Regions from separate parts of the Exiguobacterium sp. U13-1 genome, predicted to be linked through region 2. Evidence: a T-box and tRNA genes for the amino acid it is inferred to sense, from the RefSeq annotation. Region 2 holds a T-box; the other holds one or more tRNA genes.
What was found. The T-box of region 2 lies ahead of ileS (isoleucine--tRNA ligase). A T-box ahead of a tRNA ligase gene usually reads a tRNA of that ligase, here a tRNA-Ile.
Positions count from the first base shown of each region.

Region 1 (7,444 bases), 430 kb from region 2:
CGATTTGATTCATATTGGTATACGTATGCAATTCATACTCGGACGCCTGGTCGAAGTCGATCGACGTTCCGAGATATTTATTCATGTAAGTGAAGCAAGAGGATGGATGTGTGATCGTTCCATCGATGTCGATTCCAATTTTCATTTACAGTCACCCACGTTCTAAAAATTTTTCTTCACTTAGTATAACATAGTCGAAATCGAGATACGAAAAAAGACTCCTCGCGAGGGAGGAGTCTTTAACTTATGCGTGGTTCGCTTTTTCGGCTTCTTTTTCAGCCTGTTTTTCGAGAACGATCGCATCAATCTCTTTCTTCAATTCTTCGACCATCGTTGCTTCCGGTACTTTACGGATGATTTCTCCGTGACGGAACAACAATCCTTCGTTGCGTGCACCAGCGATACCGATATCAGCTTCACGTGCTTCACCAGGGCCGTTGACCGCACATCCGAGAACCGCGACTTTGATGTTCGCTTGGATGTTTTCGATATAGTCTTCGATTTCTGCGGCAATCGACATCAAATCGATTTCGATCCGACCACATGTAGGACATGAGATCAATGTCGCCGCGTTCGCCGCGAGACCGAATGACTTCAAGACTTCTTTTGCAACCTTTACTTCTTCGACAGGGTCCGCTGAGAGAGATACACGAACTGTGTTTCCGATTCCGCGTGACAAAATCGCGCCAAGTCCAGCTGCTGATTTTAATGAACCAGAACGAAGTGGACCGGATTCCGTAATCCCGACGTGAAGTGGGTAGTCGAACGATTCAGAAGCGAGTTGATACGCTTCAAGCGCCAACTGTACGTCTGATGCTTTAAGCGAGACGATGATGTCATGGAAGTCAAGGTCTTCGAGGATCTTAATATGGTGCAAAGCACTTTCGACCATACCACGAGCAGTTGGATAGCCATATTTTTCAAGAATATGCTTTTCAAGTGAACCAGCGTTTACCCCAATACGAATTGGGATGTTTTTCGCTTTTGCTGCTGTCACGACGGCTTCGACCTTTTCGCGACGACCGATGTTACCCGGGTTGATCCGGATTTTATCGACGCCAGCTTCGATTGCCATAAGCGCAAGTTTATAGTTGAAGTGGATGTCTACGACAAGCGGAATGTTGATTCGGCTTTTGATTTCTGCAAGTGCGAGCGCATCACGTTCTTCCGGACAAGCGACGCGGACGATTTGGCAACCAGCTTCTTCAAGACGTAGGATTTCAGCGACTGTCGCTTCGACGTCGTGTGTTTTAGTTGTCGTCATACTTTGGATGATGACTTCATTATTTCCACCAATGACAAGGTCCCCTACACGAACGGGACGAGTCTTAGAGCGATGGACCATTTTCGGCATATCGAAAATCTCCTTTTGTGGCATACCGCCATATTGTTTATGTTTACCTTTTCTATCATATCGAACTATTCCCTAAAAATCGAGAAACAAGAACGAAAATTGAACATTTACAATTGTTTAATGAAAGAAGGGCGTCCGTCAATCCGTCGGACGCCTGATTTTAATACTCATTGGGGTTTACGTGAAGCGCGTGGCTTTGAGGAACGGGCAATCCATAATGGCACTAATGTGTAGACGAAGTGTCCAATTACGAGCACCCCGATTCCGAAGCGAGGATAATCGAGTTGGTATAGAAGCATACCAAGTGGGAAGGACCAGAGATTCGTTGCAACCGTATAAGGAAACGTTTGGCGATATGCCCACGGACGGGGAAGTAACAATCGAACGAATCCCTTCGTTAGATACGCCATGAACAACACGTAAAGTAATACAGCAATTGCGATAAAGATGAAATGAAGGATGAACCAAGCAACGATCGGGATGCTTTTTTGTAAAAAGAAGGAATCAATGATCGTCGTCCAAAGCGAAATCCAAGCTAATCCACAAAAATAAAGGGAAACATCTGCCAAACGAAGACGTAAAAACAGACGATTTGGAATTAAGGAAGTTTGTAAGTAATTAATCAGTTGACGTAAAAATGACAAGTGAATCACTCTTTCTACTGTTTTAAAACAGGTTTTAATTGTTTAATTTTGATTGGTAATAAAGGGTTTATGTGTAATGGTACAGATTAATAAAACCTTAACAAACGGATGTCGCAAAAACTATTTACAAGTTCACCGGACCTTTACATAATGGGGAAGTTGAGAAAATAAACTTTACAAACACATCAATCCACATGAAATAAAGGAGCTGGCAAGATGAACTATGATTTGCAGGAAATGATTTTCACCTTCATCGGTGGACTCGGGATTTTCCTATTCGGTATTAAGTATATGGGAGATGGGCTCCAAAAAACAGCAGGAGACCGATTACGTTATATCCTTGATAAATATACGACAAATCCATTGTTAGGTATCCTAGCAGGTATCGTCGTCACGATTTTGATACAGTCGTCGTCAGGGACGACCGTCATCGTTGTCGGACTCGTTAGTGCAGGTCTGATGAATTTACGACAGGCGATCGGAGTCGTCATGGGGGCTAACATCGGAACAACGATTACGGCTTTCATCATCGGCTTTAACGTCAAGGAAGCTGCGCTTCCAGCAATCGCAATTGGTGCTTTCTTGATCTTCTTCTTCAATAAAGAACGGGTTCAATACATCGGACAGATTTTCTTTGGCTTTGGTGCATTGTTCTATGGTCTCACTTTGATGGGCGACGGAATGGCTCCGCTTGAATCAAGCGTCTGGTTCCGTGAGTTGACGGTATCGATGTCGGATAACCCATTGCTGGGTGTCTTCGTCGGAACAATCTTTACTGTTCTTGTTCAGTCGTCGTCAGCAACGATCGGTATCTTACAAGAGTTGTACGCTGGTGGCATGATCGATATCAAAGCAGCTCTTCCGGTCTTGTTCGGTGATAACATCGGAACGACGATCACAGCAGTACTCGCAGCACTTGGTGCGTCGATTGCAGCTAAACGAACAGCAGCAGCACACGTCATCTTCAATATCATCGGAACAGTATTGTTCCTGATTGCATTACCAATCTTCTCAAGCTTCATCACATGGATCACAGGCACGCTTGAATTAGGTCCGAAAATGCAAATCGCCTTTGCACACGGAACATTCAACGTCGTCAATACGTTGATTCAATGTTGGTTCATTGCGCAAATCGCATGGCTTGTACAAAAAATCGTACCGGGTACGGATACGACGATTGATTCAAAACCGCGTCATCTCGATCAAAATATCTTGAACCAATCTTCGGCACTCGCATTAAACCAAGCGAAGCTTGAAGTGTTACGAATGGGTGAATTCTCAAAAGATGCGCTTGCAAAAGCACACCGTTACACGCAATCGCATGATAAAAAGGATGTATCAGAATCAGAACAGATCGAATATGCGATTAATCATTTAAATACAGAAGTCACAAGTTATCTCGTTAAAGTAGCGGCACATGATTTATCAGAGCGTGAATCAAATGAACACTCGTTACTGATGCATGCCGTCAATGACTTTGAACGAATTGGTGACCACGTCGAAAACATCGTCGAATTGGTCGATTTCCAAATCGTCAACCGGATTCAGTTCACATCATCAGCGAAACAAGAGCTTGATGATATGTATGCCTTGACGCAAGAAATCGTCGACTGTGCCGTTCGCGCCGTCGAAGAGGACGATGTTACACGAGCTCGCAAAGTTCTAGAACTCGAAGGTAAACTTGATGCACTCGAACGTTCATTCCGTAAACACCATGTCCTTCGTGTTAACGCTGGCGAATGTACGGGCCAAGCAGGGATGATCTTCGTCGATCTCTTGTCGAACCTCGAACGAATTGGCGATCATGCTGTAAACATCACGGATCTCGTCCTTGAACAGCGGACGGCATTAACGAACTAAGCGAAATACGATTTGTCTATGTCAGCTGATTTCAAAAAATGAAATCAGCTGTTTATTTTTTTGAAATAGCATATTGACAAGTTTCGCCACATCTCGTAATCTAGTAAGAGTAAAGCAACATACATCATGGCGGTGTAGCTCAGCTGGCTAGAGCGTACGGTTCATACCCGTGAGGTCGTGGGTTCGACTCCCTCCGCCGCTACTATTACTTAAGGACCCTTAGCTCAGCTGGTTAGAGCTGACGGCTCATAACCGTCCGGTCGCAGGTTCGAGCCCTGCAGGGTCCATTCAGTAGAACGCACCTCGTTGAAAAACGAGGTGCGTTTATTTTTGTTCCTCCGGGGAATAGTAAAGATATTGTAATAATATTCATACTATAGTAACTAAGGGAGAGCGAAGAGAGATGGAACGTAACCATACGATGATGCAGTTTTTTGAGTGGCATGTAGAGAATGATGGGAAGCACTGGCAACGCTTGAAAGAGCGGGCGCCTGAATTACGTGCTGCCGGCATCACGTCCGTGTGGATTCCACCGGCGTCAAAAGGTCAATCAGATGAAGATACAGGATATGGAATTTATGACGTATATGATTTAGGCGAATTTGATCAAAAAGGAACGGTCCGTACGAAATACGGTACAAAGGATGAACTCGTCGAAGCGATTCAAGTCGCTCGTGAGAATGACATCGCCATTTATGCGGATGTTGTCATGAACCATAAAGCAGCAGCCGATGAACTTGAGACAATCAATGTCGTTGAGGTCCATCCAGAAGACCGTTCGAAAGAAATTTCAGAAGAATTCGAAATCGAAGCATGGACGAAATTTACGTTCCCTGGTCGAAACGGAAAATATTCGGATTTTGTCTGGACACATGAATTCTTTAATGGAACGGATTTCGATGCTCGTGAAGAAAAAACCGGTGTCTTCAAGATATCCGGTAAAAATAAAGACTGGAACGATCAAGTCGATGACGAATTCGGAAACTATGATTATTTGATGTTCGCGAACATCGATTATAACCATCCGGAAGTACGTGAAGAGATGATCCGCTGGGGGCATTGGTTCCAAGAGACGATTGACTGCCAAGGATTCCGACTCGACGCAATCAAACATATCAATTATGAATTCGTTCATGAATTTGCAAAATCGATGATCGAGAAAAATGATGGCGATTTCTATATGGTCGGGGAGTTCTGGAAATCAGATCTCGATGATTGCCGTCATTTCCTTGATAGCGTTGATTACACGATCGATTTGTTCGACGTTCCCCTTCATTATAAATTCCATGAAGCTTCGAACCAGGGACAAGAGTTTGATTTAACAACGTTGTTTACAGATACGCTCGTCGAATCACACCCGACGAATGCTGTCACGTTCGTCGATAATCATGATTCACAACCAGGTGAATCACTCGAATCATGGGTAGATGACTGGTTCAAACAGCATGCGTATGCATCGATCTTACTTCGTAAAGACGGTTATCCATGTGTCTTCTACGGTGACTATTATGGAGTGCAAGGACCTCATCCTGTAGAGGGTAAAAAAGAAATGATTGATGCTTTACTGTATGCACGTTATCACAAAGCATATGGTGACCAAGAAGATTATCTCGATGATCCGCATTGCGTCGGTTGGGTTCGTCGAGGCGTAGAAGAAATCGAGAACTCTGGCTGTGCTGTCTTATTGTCGAATGCTGACATGTGCGAGAAGCGCATGTTCGTTGGTGAAGAGCGCGCGGGACAAGAGTGGTTCGATTATACGAACCACCAAGATCACCCAGTTGTGATCGACGATGAAGGATTCGGTGTCTTCCCAGTTCCAGGTGGAGGTGTCTCTGTTTTTGCTCCACGAGAAGTCGAGTAAATCCGAGGGTCTTGACTTGCGTCAACACAGGTTCTTTTGCTAGTCTTAAAGGGTATTGAAGTTTTCGAAAATAGCACAAAGGGGGACATGAACATGTCAAAATTTGAATTACCAGAACTCGGCTACGCTTATGATGCGCTTGAGCCACATATCGATGCTCGTACGATGGAGATTCACCACACGAAACACCACAACACGTATGTCACGAACGTGAATGCGGCGCTTGAGGGTACAGAACATGAAGGAAAGTCACTTGAAGAACTTCTTCAAAACTTGGATGCTCTCCCAGCAAACATTCAAACTGCAGTCCGTAACAACGGTGGCGGTCACTGGAACCACTCATTCTTCTGGAAACTGCTGAAGAAGAACGATGGAGCTGCTCCAACAGGGGAACTCGCGACAGCAATCGATGAATCATTCGGATCATTTGATGCATTCAAAGATGCGTTCGCGAAAGCAGCAACAACTCGTTTTGGTTCAGGTTGGGCTTGGTTAATCGTTGATGGTGGGAAATTGGCGGTCGTTTCGACACCAAACCAAGATACACCAGTCATGGAAGGCAAAACACCAATCCTCGGTCTTGATGTTTGGGAACATGCATACTATCTCAACTATCAAAACCGTCGTCCTGATTACATCAATGCGTTCTTCAACGTCGTTGATTGGGATCACGTAGCGAAGCTTTACGCTGACGCGAAGTAACGTGAAAATGAGCGTATCGTTCAATTGTGAACGATACGCTTTTTTTAATGCGGAAAATGATGGGATAGGTTGTTATGGAAAGTTTCCTTCTATATAATGAAACAAGATGACTTTTGAACGATAGGGGAGTACGCCATGGCTAAACGAATCACCGTACGAGGAAGACGGCGTAATCATCTGCCGCTTCGTCTGAATTTAATGTTCTTCGTCGTTTTTTTATTGTTTGCGATTTTGATTTTCCGTTTAGGAGTCGTGCAAATCGTCAATGGTGAGAAAATTTCGCGGGAAGTTCAAAAAACAGAAATGATCGCATCAAAATATGAAGTGCCACGCGGAAAGATTTATGACCGGGATGGTCGTCTTTTGGTTGATACGATTTCTAAATACTCCATCGTCTACCGTCGAGCACAAACGACGAAAGTCGATGAACGCATTGAGATTGCACAGCGCCTTGCGGCAATCATTGATTTGCCTAAAAAAGATTGGAAAGTCACAGAACGTGATATTAAGGACTTCTGGATCGCGACAAACACGAAAGAGTCTGATCGTCGTTATCAAGAAGCCGTCAAACAGAAATATCCTTCAGCAGAAGCACAAAGTAAACTATCAATCGCAGAACAGGATCAAATCCGATTAGATGCGATTACGAAAGACGATATCGATTATGACGATCAAACGATGGAAGTCATTGCGATCAAACACAACATGGAAGTCGGATATGCGCTTGATCCACAACTCGTCAAACTCGGTGCTTCTGCAAAAGAGATGGCGATCATCGATGAAAATCTAGAAGATTTAAAAGGTGTATCGGTGGAACCGTTCTATGAGCGTTCTTATCCATATGAAGGAACACTTCGAAACATCTTTGGGAAGTACTCGAAGATTCCAGCAGAACAACAAGCGGAGTTCAAAGCAAAAGGTTACAGCTTGAATGACCGTGTCGGAACATCATTCCTTGAACAACAGTATGAGGATCTTCTGCGCGGGAAACCCGCGTACGATGTGTATGAGACGTTCAAT
Region 1 covers NZ_CP015731.1:1,361,595-1,369,038, forward strand. The annotation lists gene ESP131_RS06885 (5' nucleotidase, NT5C type) at 1-145, opposite strand, end outside; gene ispG (flavodoxin-dependent (E)-4-hydroxy-3-methylbut-2-enyl-diphosphate synthase) at 245-1,354, opposite strand; gene ESP131_RS06895 (hypothetical protein) at 1,522-2,007, opposite strand; gene ESP131_RS06900 (Na/Pi cotransporter family protein) at 2,215-3,858, shown strand; tRNA gene ESP131_RS06905 (tRNA-Met) at 3,987-4,060, shown strand; tRNA gene ESP131_RS06910 (tRNA-Ile) at 4,072-4,145, shown strand; gene ESP131_RS06915 (alpha-amylase) at 4,262-5,722, shown strand; gene ESP131_RS06920 (superoxide dismutase) at 5,816-6,424, shown strand; gene ESP131_RS06925 (peptidoglycan D,D-transpeptidase FtsI family protein) at 6,560-7,444, shown strand, end outside.
Region 1: it has a tRNA-Ile gene. The T-box ahead of ileS (isoleucine--tRNA ligase) is inferred to sense a tRNA for this amino acid. The anticodon was not compared.

Region 2 (7,444 bases):
TAGCCATTGATGGATCGCGTTCGCTTGCTGTGCGAATTTCGCTCCGGCTGCGCGGAAGTTCAGTTTAAGACGGAACCGTGTCGTCGCTTGCGTCGTCAGGACGATTTGGACGTCTTTTACATTCAGTTCCTCTTGAATGATTGCCGTATAGTCCGACCACGAAAAGGTTTCACTCGATTGGACGCCTAAGCTAGCAAGCGGTTGTTTTACTTTTAAAGCGTGCGTATTACGTACTTGTCGTCCTAACTCGACGACAGACACGATTTGTGTCATCTCATATTCCAGATCAGGTCGGAGCATCTTTGGATCGGCAACCGGATAATCCGCTACATGTACGCTCATTCCTGTTAATCGCTGATAAACATCATCAGCAAGGTACGGCGTGAACGGAGCGAGTAGTCGTGCCGTCGTCGAAAGTGCGAAGTGAAGCGTCGTGTACGCGGCTTGTTTCTCTTCCGACCAGTCAGCTTGCCAGAAACGTTCCCGCGAACGGCGGATGTACCAGTTACTGATCTCATCGACGAGTTGCGCAAGACTCCGTGCTGCTTGAGTCAATTGATAATCGTCCATTGCATCCGTCACGTCTTGCGTCGTCTGATGGACACGCGAGAGCAACCATTCGTCGAGACGCGTTCGGTTTTGCGGACGTGAACTTTCAAATCCGTCCAGTTCGGTATACGTCAGATAGAACTGGACAGCATGATCCAGCGTATCGACTAGCTTTGATTTTGCTTCTTGAACGATCCGCTCGGCAAACCGTTTCGCACTCCACGGACTGCTGTCGACGAGTAGCGCCCAGCGCAGGCTATCAGCACCATATGCTTCGATTAACGCCACCGGATCGAGGGCATTCCCGCGACTCTTCGACATCTTCTGTCCGTTCTCATCGAGGACGTGCCCGAGTGCGAGGACGCGCTTATAGGCAGGCTGTCCCGTGAAGAGTGTCGAGATCGCTTGCAAACTGTAGAACCAGCCCCGCGTCTGATCGACGCCTTCGATGACGACATCGGCTGGATAGCGATTAAGCGTCTGCGTCCGTGACGGATAATGCTGTTGCGCGAACGGCATCGCTCCGCTATCAAACCAGACATCGATGACTTCTGGTGTCCGGTGCATCACACCCTGACACGTCGGACACGAGACCGATAACGCATCAACGTATGGTTTATGCAACTCGACAGATTCCGTCGATGTCGTCCGGTGCAACAAGTCCGCCTTGTTTTTCGGAACGAACGTCGTATCACACGCTTCACACTCCCAGACGTTCAGTGGGGTGCCCCAGTAGCGATTGCGACTGATGTTCCAGTCGACGAGTTGCTCAAGGAACTTCCCGAACCGCCCTTCCTTTACGTGATCAGGGTACCACGTCACAGACGCATTGTTCGCAAGGAGTTGTTCCTTGACGGCCGTCGTCTCGATGAACCAGTTGTCTTGTGCGTAATAGAGCAGTGGCGAGTCACATCGCCAACAATGCGGATAACTGTGCGTATAGCGTTTTTTCGCAAACAAGCGTCCCCGTTCCGCGAGCAGCTGGATGATCGCGACGTCTGACTCCTTGACGAATCGACCAACGAGTGGTGGAACGGCGTCCGTGTAACATCCAGCAGCATCGACGACATTAACGAATGACAGACCGTTTTCCCGGACGACCCGGTAATCTTCTTCCCCGTACGCTGGAGCAAGATGGACAAGTCCGGTTCCGCTCGTCGCTTGGACGAAGGACGCCTCGACGACCGTGTGACCGTTCTCTGGCGTCACGAAATCAAACGGTGGTTCATAACGCAAGCCGACGAGTTCCGCACCGAGCTGTTCGGATACGACCTCGACGGATTCTGAGAACAGTTCAGCGACTAACGCTTTTGCGACAATGAATCGCTCTCCTTCAAACGCTACTGTGACGTACGTCAATTCCGGATGAACCGCCACCGCGACGTTTGCGGGTAACGTCCACGGTGTCGTCGTCCATGCAAGTAGAAACGTCTGCTCCATACCGACGATCGGAAGTTTGACCGTCGCCGATAAGTCCGTTACGTCCTGATAGGCTTGCGCGACTTCATGGGAACTGAGTGACGTCTGACAGCTCGGACAATAAGGTGATACACGATGTCCCTTCGTCAACCAGCCTTTGTCATGGATCGTCCCAAGGATATGCCAGACGCTTTCGATATACTCGTCCTCCATCGTCACGTAAGGGTCATCCATGTCGACCCAGTATCCGAGTTTTTCCGTGAAGGAACGCCACTGTGTTTCATAAGAGAAGACACTTTCCTTACAGCGTGCGATGGATGCTTCGACGCCATAGTCTTCGATCGCTTGTTTGCCGGAGATGCCGAGTTGTTTCTCGACCCCGAGTTCGACCGGTAGTCCATGTGTATCCCAGCCGGCTTTTCGTTCGACCCGGAATCCTTGCATCGTCTTATAGCAGGCGACGGTATCCTTGACGGTTCGTCCGAGTGCATGACCGACGTGGGGTAAGCCGTTCGCAGTCGGCGGTCCTTCGTAGAATACGAATTCCGCTTCCGTGCGTTGCTCGATCGATCGTGCGAAGACCTGATCTTGTTTCCATCTGTTTCGAACACGCGCTTCGCGTTGTTGTACGGTTTCTGCTTGGTTTTGTGACGTCATCTCTTGTTCGCTCCTTTGTCGATAACTAAGAGAATACAAAAAAGTCCGCCCCCTTTGACAGGGACGGACTTCACCGCGATACCACCCATATTCCGCCGAGAATACTTATTCTCGACAGCACTTAGTTGCACACTATCATGTGCATTCCACGTAACGGTGGACACCCGGTCACGCTTACTGAATGGTTCAGCGTGACTTCTCAGAGAGGATCTTCATGATTGATCTGGCTACCGGCTCTCAGCAATCCAGGTTTTCTGTAAGGCAGAGGGACAATCATTACTCTTTCTCGTCAACGAAATGATATGCTCTTGTTGTGGAGAATCTTACCACATGACTTAAAGACTGCACAACAGCTTTTTACATTTTCTTGCAAAGGAGTTTTTTGAATGTTACATACTTTCCCAACGCTTAAAACGAACCGCCTCGTCTTACGCGAAGTGTTACCCGAAGATGCTACGAGTGTCCTCGCCTATTTATCAGACGAACACGTCGTCAAACAGATGGGACTCGACGCCTTTCAATCGGAAGCAGACGCGCTTGAAGAGATTGACTGGTATGCCTCGATTCGTCGAGATGGAACGGGTATCCGGTTCGGGATCACGTTACAAGAAGACGATGTCATCATCGGCAGTTGCGGTTTCTTGAATCAAGCGGAACGCCATCAGCGGGCAGAACTTGGGTTTGAGTTGAGCCCTGCCTATCAGGGACAAGGCATCGCGAAGGAAGCAGCGCTTGCGGTCATCGAATATGGGTTTGAGGAGCTCTCTTTAAATCGTATCGAAGCACTTGTCTTACCAGCAAATACTGCTTCACAACAATTGCTTGAACGGCTCGGATTCCAACGTGAAGGGTTGCTTCGTCAATATGAGAAAACGCGTGGACAATTCGATGATTTGTATATGTACTCGATATTGCGAAGTGATTGGTTTCAAATTTAATCTATAAAAACATTCCCTTCATTTCAAAATGATTGAAATCTAAAAAGATGATATTGGAATATACTGTTAGGTGTAAGAAATCATTTTTGTCATTTAAGGGGGAACCATCTTGAAGAAATGGATCGCAGCAGGTCTTGTATCATCATTAGCATTCGGTGTCATGCAGACATCAATCGTTGAAGCAAGTTCAACTTCAAAAGAAGTGGCTAAACTGAAAAAGGAAAAAGCAACACTCCAAAAACAACTAGCCGACGAAAAGAAAAAAACAAAGAAGTCGGAAAACGCCTATAAGACGTTACAAGGACAGCACACGAGCCTCTCAAAGTCTTATAAATCACTTGATACTAAGTACAAGAATCTTCAAATCGAGAACGAAGGGAACAAAAAGAAGATCAAAGAGCTTTCGACTGGGTATCGCCTTCTCGCATCTTCAAAATCACTTGTCACAGACGGAGCAGTCGTAACTGGTAAGTACAAAAATACAGAAAGTTTGTTGATGCTTGGTAAAACGCCATACGTACCATTACAATTGTTAGCAGACCTTTCAGGATTACCTCTAATCGAGACTTCCACCGCTTATGAAGTCGGAACACCACTTTCAGGTACATCACTTTCATCGATCCATATCGCCTCTTCATCGTTTGAATCGATTGAAAAAAATCAATCCATTTTAGCGAATGGTAAACTAAATAATCAAAACGTAATCTTATCAGGGTTCTTCAATGATGAATATGCTACTTTTAGTCTTGATCGAAAATATAAAAAATTATCTGGTCAACTGTCCCTTTTGACTGAACAAGCTTTGACAAAAAGTTCGAGTGACTTGAACTATGCGAGTCCAGAAGATGAAATGACACTTGTATTCTCCGACAATAACGGAAAAGAACTCGGTCGCTATGATGTTGTATATGGCGCGGATGAAATAGACTTTGATATTGATGTCACGGGTGTGGCGAATCTTCGTGTAACTGCAGAAGGAAACAGTACAGTTACTACATTGATTTCACCTGTACTGACAAAATAATAAAAAAAATACCTAGAAGAGATTATTAGTCATCTCATCTAGGTATTTTTTTCATCATTTATGCAATTCTTTGATTCGTTTGTGGGTATCAGTTATTTCTTCTTTAAACAGATAGACATGAGGATTGCCCTCAATTCATAATAAGCAACATCTAGTGGAGCAAGCTCAATCGCTTTTCGTGCATGATGCAGCAGGCACATTCCATATAATATAGTAGATGTACCATCAGTAGTGACATCATTATTGTTGTTCTTCCATGCTTTACTCCTTTCCGTTCCAAACCACTTCATCGATAGGAACGTGCTTTCATAAATTCAATGATTGGTAGTGTAACTAAAGCAATCGCGAACAAAACGATCAATAACAGATTCGCTGATTCACGTAAAAAGTAATCGAGACAGATGAATCCAAAAATCAGGACAATCAGGATTTTGTAGCTAACGAGGCCGCTTTCCGTCGTAATCTTTTTGCCGAGCTCATCTTCTGGCACAGGACGCTCGTCTTCTCCTGATCGTGCCCACGTAAAATACGAGAAGAACATGATCAATAGAATCGCCAATTGAACAATCGAGAAGAACGTTACATTGTTTTCGATGATCATACTAATGATGGTAAGACTCGCCACTATCACGAGCGTTACTAAAAATAAACCCGTTTTTTTCTTAGACATCCCATTCCTCCTGTTCTGAAATGAACAGATGATCGACTTGTGTCTGCAAGACTTTGGCGATATTAAACGCTAATTTTGACACTCCCACGGCTAAAGCCGCAAGCCCACACCTTTGGTGAGGGTGGGATTCTCAAGTGCTTGGCGGACTCAATCCATTTCTGCTTCGTCCGAGCCTTGAGGTAGGGGTGTGCCATCACCCCTCCTGAGACAGACCGTATAGGTTCTCAGGCTGATGGACTGTTACCATCCATCACAGGTGCGTATCGAATGTTCATCGCACCGACGGCGTCCCGATGTCCTTTAAACCCACAGGCACACGTATAGACCCTATCCCTTACCTTGTTCCTGACGGAACAGGATGGGCAGGTCTGACTCGTGTAGGCGGGGTTCACATACTCAACCTTGATGCCCGACAAGGCGGCTTTGTATTCGATGAAGGACGCGAGACGATAGAACGACCATAAGTGGAGGTTCTGGTTGTTTTTACGGCTTGTTCTTGCCGTCTGTCGGATGTTCGCCAAGAGTTCGAGGCGAATGACAGAGATTTTCTTCTGTCTTGCAAAATCGACGATGGCTCGGCTGACCTTGTGGTCCTTGTCCCGCATCCACCGCTGTTCCTTCTGATTGCGTCGTTTGATAGCCTTCGGCTTCTTCTTTTTGCCGAGTGCCTTCCGTTCCGCACGGAACTTGCGTTTCATATACTTGTTCTTACGACCGTTCCCGAAGAAACGGGTCGTGTCGTCATCGGTGACGGCGACCGCCGGCACTTTCAGTCCGAGGTCAACCCCCATCACCCGCACCCCCGTCCGAGGGACGGTCGGTACATGGACGGAAATCTGAGCGATCCACTTCCTTCCCTTCTTCGTGACCCTGAGCGTCCCGAGTTTGTTGGCAAGGAGTCGGGTATTCCGATTGTCCTTGTCAACCATGGTAGCACGGAATCGCATCTTCACGGACTTCCCGTCCATCCAAACGGGGAAGGAGATGCTCTCGAAGTCGAAGGAATAGTTCTGATTGTTCCAGACGCAGACCGGCTTTTTGAGGACAGGAATGCGTTTGAAATCCTCTTTCCTCGCCTTCTTGTAGATGCCGACGGCATCTCCTGCGAGTTGGTTCTTCACGGCGCTCGGAAGGGGGGTGTCGATGTCCTTGCTCGACCACCTCTTCCCGTCCTCGGAGGCGACCATGTTCGCCACGACTCGGTTGGCGGTCTGGATATAGGTCTTGCCCATCCTTTTTAGGATGGCATCCTGACGACGCGTGGCATAGATTCGAACTTCTACCGTGACGACTTGACTCATCTTTGACACCTCCTTCATCATAATAATCAACTCCATTATAGATTTACTATAAATGTATTTCATCAGGAAGAACAGTCGGCGACATGCGGTGTCTGAAGACATCCCGTCCCCGAACTCGCTATCATCCCACTTCTAAAGGAGTGGGCTTTCTCGCTCGTACATTCTGTAAAGTCGGATCATACTTGTTGTTTTCAATCGCATTGATTGTCTGCCGACTGACCTGACAGCGGTCAGCCAGTTCTTGTTGCGATAATTTTGCCGCTAGACGCAGTTCCTTGATGTGGTTTCTCACGTTCATTCCTCCACAACGGGTCAAATTCTTTTTAAATCTCTACTGTGATGAACTTCCATTCTCATATCAAAAACTTTTGACATGAGAATCATTAAAAAGACACGCTCTCATGCTCAGAACGTGTCTTATATGATGGCTCAACCTCGTGGTGGAAATGGATCGTGTCCGTAGGAATCTTTTTCGCGAATCTGCCCTTCTTTGTTATGAATGACGAGCTCTGTCTTCTGACTTTTCGCAATGCGACGCCCTTCTGCAATCGCTTCTTTCTGTGTAGCGAATCGTTTGGTTGCTCGAGTCGCACCGGCAGCTTTCACTTGATAGCCACCTTTGGGATGCGGCGTGACATGTTGCTCTCGTTTCATCACGTGACCTCCATTTCCTTAATCTATTTCATCTTCATGAGACTGTTTTGGCGTACGGTTGTCTTTTCACTTGAATTTTTTACTAGCCTATCGGGGAATGCAGTATACTAAAAGAAACGTTTGTTGCCTCGAAAGGAGTTGATATCGTGAATCATTTCGTCTGGCAAATCCGGTTTTTACGTTTTATCGTCTTCGGTATCATCTTCAGTCTGTTCGGTTTAGCTGGACTTGG
Region 2 covers NZ_CP015731.1:1,794,788-1,802,231, reverse strand. The annotation lists gene ileS (isoleucine--tRNA ligase) at 1-2,625, opposite strand, end outside; T-box leader at 2,682-2,927, opposite strand; gene ESP131_RS09175 (GNAT family N-acetyltransferase) at 3,012-3,563, shown strand; gene ESP131_RS09170 (hypothetical protein) at 3,673-4,587, shown strand; gene ESP131_RS16785 (hypothetical protein) at 4,680-4,877, opposite strand; gene ESP131_RS09165 (DUF2178 domain-containing protein) at 4,874-5,257, opposite strand; gene ESP131_RS09160 (RNA-guided endonuclease InsQ/TnpB family protein) at 5,482-6,558, opposite strand; gene ESP131_RS16520 (helix-turn-helix transcriptional regulator) at 6,680-6,856, opposite strand; gene ESP131_RS09155 (DUF2188 domain-containing protein) at 6,988-7,212, opposite strand; gene ESP131_RS09150 (DUF2975 domain-containing protein) at 7,359-7,444, shown strand, end outside.